Regions from separate parts of the Amycolatopsis sp. CA-161197 genome, predicted to be linked through region 2. Evidence: predicted binding sites of a transcription regulator. Region 2 holds the regulator's gene; the other holds the start of a gene.
What was found. Region 2 encodes HspR, which represses chaperone genes until heat shock. Its sites were predicted from a motif close to ANNTTGAGTNNNNNNNACTCAANNT; they were not measured.
Positions count from the first base shown of each region.

Region 1: the regulator HspR is predicted to act here: its motif matches at 2,040-2,064, upstream of lon (endopeptidase La).

Region 1 covers NZ_CP192059.1:748,667-752,073, forward strand. The annotation lists gene lon (endopeptidase La) at 1-2,025, opposite strand, end outside; partial or broken gene ACQPXB_RS03710 (SAM-dependent methyltransferase) at 2,150-3,003, opposite strand; gene ACQPXB_RS03715 (SAM-dependent methyltransferase) at 2,979-3,407, opposite strand, start outside.
Region 2 covers NZ_CP192059.1:10,273,679-10,277,085, forward strand. The annotation lists gene ACQPXB_RS48675 (globin domain-containing protein) at 1-60, shown strand, start outside; gene ACQPXB_RS48680 (dienelactone hydrolase family protein) at 72-788, shown strand; gene ACQPXB_RS48685 (heat shock protein transcriptional repressor HspR) at 1,293-1,727, opposite strand; gene dnaJ (molecular chaperone DnaJ) at 1,733-2,911, opposite strand; gene grpE (nucleotide exchange factor GrpE) at 2,945-3,407, opposite strand, start outside.

The DNA of each region.
Region 1 (3,407 bases), 970 kb from region 2:
GCTGACGGGCAGTTCGAGCTCCGCGCCGTGCGAGCGCAGGTACGAGAGCGCGATCTGCACCGACTCCTTCATCACGTCACCGAGCTGACCGGTGAGCTGAAGGCCCGTCGAGCCGCTTTCCGGGTCGGCCAGCGACGCCTCGATGTAGAGGACGTCACCACCGGCGCCGGTCACGGCCAGGCCCGTCGCGACGCCCGGGATGGACGTGCGCTGGGTCGAGGTCGGCAGGGACGACTCCGGCACGTGGCGCGGGCGGCCCAGGTAGGTCTCCAAGTCCGCGGCGTCCAGCGACACCGGCAGCGCGGTCTCGTCGAGAGCCACCTTCGTCGCGATCTTGCGCAGCAGCTTGGCGATCGTCCGGTTCGCGTCGCGCACGCCCGCCTCGCGGGTGTACTCGGCGGCGATCCGGCTGAACGCCGCGTCGGTGATCACCACGTCGCCGGTCGCGAGGCCGGCGCGCTCCAGCTCGCGCGGGAGCAGGTGGTCACGGGCGATCGTCACCTTCTCGTGCTCGGTGTAGCCGTCGAGGGTGACGAGCTCCATGCGGTCGAGCAGCGGGCCGGGGATGGTCTCCAGCGCGTTGGCGGTCGCGAGGAACACGACGTCGGACAGGTCGAGCTCCACCTCGAGGTAGTGGTCGCGGAACGTGTGGTTCTGCTCCGGGTCCAGCACCTCAAGCAGGGCGGCCGTCGGGTCGCCGCGGTAGTCGGCGCCGACCTTGTCGATCTCGTCGAGCAGCACGACCGGGTTCATCGAGCCGGCCTCCTTGATGGCCCGCACGATGCGGCCCGGCAGCGCGCCGACGTACGTACGACGGTGCCCGCGGATCTCCGCCTCGTCCCGGATGCCACCGAGGGCGACGCGCACGAACTTGCGTCCCATGGCCTTCGCCACGGACTCACCCAGCGACGTCTTGCCGACACCGGGAGGGCCCGCGAGGGCGAGCACGGCACCCGAACGGCGTCCACCGACCGGGCCGAGCCCCGACTCCGCGCGACGCTTGCGCACGGCCAAGTACTCGATGATGCGTTCCTTGACGTCGTCGAGGCCCGCGTGGTCCGCGTCGAGCACGGCGCGCGCGGCGGCGATGTCGTACACGTCCTCGGTGCGCTCGTTCCACGGCAGTTCGAGGACAGTGTCGAGCCAGGTGCGGATCCAGCCGCCCTCGGGCGACTGCTCGGAGGTGCGCTCCAGCTTGTCGACCTCGGCCAGCGCGGCCTTCTTCACGTTGTCGGGCAGGTCGGAGGCCTCGACGCGGGCGCGGTAGTCGTCGTCCTTGTCACTGCCGTCGAGCTCACCGAGCTCCTTGCGGATCGCCTCGAGCTGGCGGCGCAGCAGGAATTCCTTCTGCTGCTTGTCCATGCCCTCCTGGACGTCCTTGCGGATGGTGTCGGTCACCTCGAGCTCGGCGAGGTACTCCTTGCTCCACTCCATGGCCTTCTCGAGCCGCTTGCTCACGTCGAGCGTGGTGAGCAGCTCGATCTTCTGCTCCGTGGCCAGGTACGGCGCGTTGCCCGACAGGTCGGCCACCGCGGACGGCTCCTCGACCTGCTGGACGGCGTCGATCATCTGCCAACCACCGCGCTGCTGGAGCAGCGAGATGACCACGGCCTTGTACTCGGACGCGAGCTGCGCCGAACGGTCGTCGGTGAACTCGGTGGCCTCGTCGGCGTGGACCCAGCGCGCGGCGCCGGGACCGTCCGCGATGCGGCCCACCACGGCGCGGCCGGTGCCGCGCAGCAGAACGGCGGCCTTGCCGCCGGGAACCCGGCCGATGCGCTCGACGGTGGCGACCGTGCCGATCTCGGCGTACTCGCCGTGGATGCGGGGGACGATCAGCACTTCGGCCTTGGTGGCCGCGCCGGAGCGGATGCCGGGGAACGACGCCGTCGCGGGCGTCTTGGCCTGAGCGGACTCCACTGCGCCCCGGGTCTCGGCGTCGGTGAGGTCGAGCGGGACCACCATGCCCGGCAGCACGACGTCGTCATCGAGCGGGAGAACGGGCAGGAGGCGGGGATCTGACATGTGCACTCCTCGATTAGTTGAGTCTGCCTTGCTCAACTATCCGTGGGGCAGGTTTGTTTCCCGGGGAGTGTTCGCTGGCAGCGATCAGCTGTTTTCGCAGGTCAGAGGCACGTGGGCCCCGTCGCGGCTTCTCCGCGACCCCGCACCAGGCGAACGGCCGGGTCTCCGCCTCCAGCGCTGACACCGGCTGGTCGGGGCGCCAGTCCGGCAGCGCGGACAGGCCCGGCTCCAGCAGGGGCCAGCCGCCGAACCACGGCAGGATCTCGGCATCCGAGCGCAGGTAGGCGGGGTTGGAGGTGTCGCGGTAGGCGTCGATGAAGGCCTTCACCTCGGCCGCGCGCTCGGGTGGCGCGTCGTCGCGGCAGGTGCCGTGGGTCACGGCCAGCCAGGAGCCGGGGGCGAGCTTCGCGCGGTAGGTCGCCATGAGCCCGTCGGGGTCGTCGTCGGGCCGATGAAGTGCAGCACGGTGATCATCAGCAGGCACACGGGCTCGGACCAGTCCACGAGCCGCCGCGTGGTCTCGTCGGCGAACAGCGCCACGGGGTCGCGGATGTCGCGCTGCACGAGGCCGGCCCAGTCGCCCGCGTGCTCGCGTTCGAGGATCACGCGTGAGTGCGCGGCGGCCACCGGCTCGTAGTCCACGTACACCACGGACGCGCGCTCGTTCTCAGGCAGCCGCTCGCGCACGATCTCGTGGACGTTCCCCGCCGTCGGCACCCCCGAGCCGAGGTCCACGAACTGCCGGATCCCGGCGTCGAGCGCGGCGCGCACCACGCGGTTCATGAACGCCCGGTTCTGCCGCGAGATGGGCCGGATCAGCGGCCACACCTTCTCCACGCGCCGGCCGAACTCGCGGTCGACGGCCCAGTTCTGCGAACCACCGAGGTACCAGTCGTAGACGCGCGCGGCCGACGGCTTCTCGATGTCCACCCCGGCCGGCGCGTCCGGCGCGGTCACGGCTTCTCCGCGACCCCGCACCACGCGAACGGTCTGGCTTCGGCCTCCACCGCGTTCAGCTCACGCTCCGGCCGCCAGTCCGGCAGGTGCACGATGCCCGGCTCCAGCAACGGCCACCCGCCGAAGAACGGCACGATGTCGTCGCGGTCACGCATCCAGACGGGGTTGCTGGTCTTGCGGTACTGCTCCACGAACCAGCGCAGGCCTTCGAGCGCAGGCCCGTCGCCGTCGCCCTCGCTCATCTGCGAGATCGACAGCCAGCTGCCCGGCGCGAGCGCGTCGCGGTAGGCCTTGACGAGGCCCTCGGGGTCGTCGTCCGGGCCGACGAAGTGCAGCACCGCCATCATCAGCAGGCACACCGGCCGGGAGAAGTCGATGAACTCCCGCGTGATCGGCGAGCGCAGCACGGCGTTCGGGTCGCGCAG
Region 2 (3,407 bases):
CTGCTGGCCGCGGGAGTGGACCTCGAACGAATCCGGTATGACCCGTTCACTTTGGACTAGAGTGCTGGTCCATGGAGATCACGATCCCCACGCCGGCGGGCGACATCGACGGCTACCTCGCAGTCCCCGCTGGTCCAGGCCCCTTCCCGGCCGGCGTGATCATCCACGACGCCATCGGCCTGTCCAAGGACGCGCGCGAGATCACCGACCGGTTCGCCTCCGAGGGGTACCTGGCGCTCAGCCCCGACCTCTACTCGCGCGGCGGTCTGTTCCGCTGCGTGCGGCAGGTGTTCAAGGACATGTTCGCGCGCAGCGGCCGCGCCTTCGACGACATCGAGGCTTCGCGGGTCCTGCTGTCCGCGCGTGAGGACTGCAGCGGCAAGATCGGCATCGCCGGCTACTGCATGGGCGGCGGCTTCGCGCTCGTGGCGGCTTCGCGCTCGTTCGACGTCTCGGCCCCGTACTACGGCCAGCTGCCCCGCGACTTGTCCGTCCTGGACGAAGCCTGCCCCGTGGTCGCCAGCTTCGGCCGCCGCGACCCCTCCCTGCGCGGCGCCGCGGCGAAGCTCTCGGCTGCCCTGACGGAACGCAACGTGCCCCACGACGTGAAGGAATACCCCGACGCGGGGCACAGCTTCGCGAACAAAATGGGCCCGGCGCCGGTGCAGGCCTTGGCGAAGGTGGTGGGGTTCGGCTACCACGAACCTTCGGACCGCGACGCGTGGCAGCGGGTGATGACGTTCTTCGGGGAGTACCTGAAGAAGCCGTCGGACGGTTCGGAAGGCTGACGCGGTCTGGGTGGTTCGCCGGTTCTCTGCTGCATTGCTGCATTGCTGCATTGCTGCGCTGCTGCACGAAAGGTCCCCTCACGCAGACACGCGCAGCGCCAACGGTCCAGTCGCGCTCTTCAGCAGGGCCAGCTCGCATGCGCACGGCACGAAGGGACCAGTCGCGCACGTTTGGCGGCGCCACCGGTCCCCTCGCGTCCGCAACCCGTAGCGATGGGACCACTCGCGCCGCAGACAGGACGCGGCGGGACCGCCTGCACCGCCGCGCGAACGGACCGCTCGTGCCGAGCCGTGCGGTGCGAAAGGTCCAGTCACGTAGGTGCCGTGGCGCGAAGTGACCGGTCGCGGAACTAACCGGGGCGCGAAGGGACCAGTCACGGACCGCGCGCGAGCGGACCGGTCGCTACCGGCACACGCACCCGCGCGCGAGGACCACCGCACCTCAAACGCGAAACAGCCCCTCCACCACCGACCCGGTGGCAAAGGGGCTGTCCCACGAAAACCTCAGCGGCGCTTGGGCTTCCACACCACCAAGGACGTCTGCTGCCGCGTCGGCACCAGGTCCTTGCGGTACGAAGCGTGCACCGCCGCGGCGGCTTGTTCGGCGGCGGCGTAGGCGGACGCCAGCTCCTCGGTCAGCTCGTGGACCCGGGCGCGCAGGGCGTCGACCTGGTTTTCCAGCTCGATGATCCGCTTCACGCCCGCCAGGTTGACGCCGTCCTCCTGCGAGAGGCGCTGGACCTCGCGCAGCAGGGCGATGTCGCGCATCGAGTACCTCCGGCCGCCGCCGGAGGTCCGGCCCGGGGAGACCAGGCCCTGGCGGTCGTAGGAGCGCAGGGTTTGCGCGTGGAGGCCCGAGAGCTGGGCTGCCACGGAGATCACGAACACGGGGGTGTCCTCGTCCGCGCCGTGCGGGAGTCCCGGGATACCGCCGAACATCACCCTCACCTGCCTTCGAGCATCTCGGTCACCTCAGGCCGCGGGTCGTGGCCCTTCATCGCCTCCGCGTAGGCCTCGAGGGCCTCGCGCGCCTTGTCGTCCAGTTTGGCGGGGACCGCAGCCTGCAGGGTCACGAGCAAGTCACCCTGCGAACCGTCCCGCTTCTGAATTCCCTTTCCGCGCACGCGCAACACTCGGCCACTCGCGGTACCCGCGGGCACCTTCAGCGACACCTTGCCCTCGAGAGTCGGCACCGTGATCGTGGTGCCCAGCGCGAGCTCGGTGAAGTCGACCGGCACGGTCAGCGTCAGGTCGAGGTCCTTGCGCCCGAACAGCTTGTGCGGTGCCACGTGCACGCGGACGTACAGGTCACCGGCCTGCGCGCCACCGCGGCCGGGTTCGCCCTGGCCCGCCAGGCGGATCCGCTGGTCGTCGTCGACGCCCGGCGGGATGCGCACGGTCAGCGTGCGGGTGCGGGTGCTGATGCCCTCGCCGCCGCACTCGGGGCATGGGTCGTCGATGATCTGGCCGCGGCCGCGGCAGTCGCGGCACGGCTCGGAGAACGCGAACGCACCCTGGCTGCGGCTGACGAGACCCGAACCGCCACACGTCGGACACTGGCGCGGCGACGTGCCCGGCTTCGCACCGTTGCCACCACACGTCGAACACGTCGCGGGGCTCGACAGCCGCAGCGGCAGGGTCGCGCCCTTGACCGCCTCGGTGAAGTCGATCCGCACGTCGGTCTCGACGTCGGCGCCACGCTGCGGCCGGTTGGCCGACGCGGCCCCGCCGGCCCGGCCCTGACGGCCGAAGATGCCGCCCAGGATGTCGCCGAGCCCACCGAAGCCGCCCTGCTGGGCAGCGCCGGCCTGGCCGAAGATGTCGCCCATGTCGAAGCCGCCCGCGCCGCCGGCGCCGCCCGGGAACCCGCCGCCGAAGCCGCCGGAGCCGAAGAGGCGCTGGGCCTCGTCGTACTCCTTGCGCTTCGCCGCGTCGGACAGCACGCCGTAGGCCTCGGACACGGCCTTGAACTTGTTCTCGGCCGCGGTGTTGCCCGCGTTGGCGTCCGGGTGGTTCTCCTTGGCCAGCTTGCGGTAGGCCTTCTTGATCTCGTCCGCAGTGGCGTCGGAGGAGACACCCAGCTCTTTGTAGAAGTCCTTGCCCATCCACTCCCGAGCACTCATCGGGTGCCTCCTCCTTTCGCTACGAAACGGTTGTTACTGCTGGTTCGGCTCATCGATCGACCCGTCCAGCGGCAGCTCGCCGCCGACGGGCGGGTCGACCGGTGCCGCGGCCGGCTCGTGGTCGGTGACCCCGACCAGCGCCGCCCGCAGGACCCGGTCGCCGAAGCGGTAACCGCGGCGCATGACCACGGTGACCGTCGGACCCGCCACGTCCGGCGAGGTGTTGTGCTGCACGGCCTCGTGCACGCTCGGGTCGAAGGGCTCGCCCTCCGCGCCGAACGACTCGAGACCGGCTCGTTGCAAGCCGCTCACCAGCTTGTCGCCGACCGCCTTGAACGCACCGGTGAGGTCACCGTGCTGCTCGGCCCGCTCGAGGTCGTCGAGCAGGGGCAGCAGGTCACCGACCACCGACGCCTTCGCGCCCAGCACCACAGACTCGCGGTCGCGGTCCACGCGCTTGCGGTAGTTGGCGTACTCCGCCTGCAGGCGCTGCAGG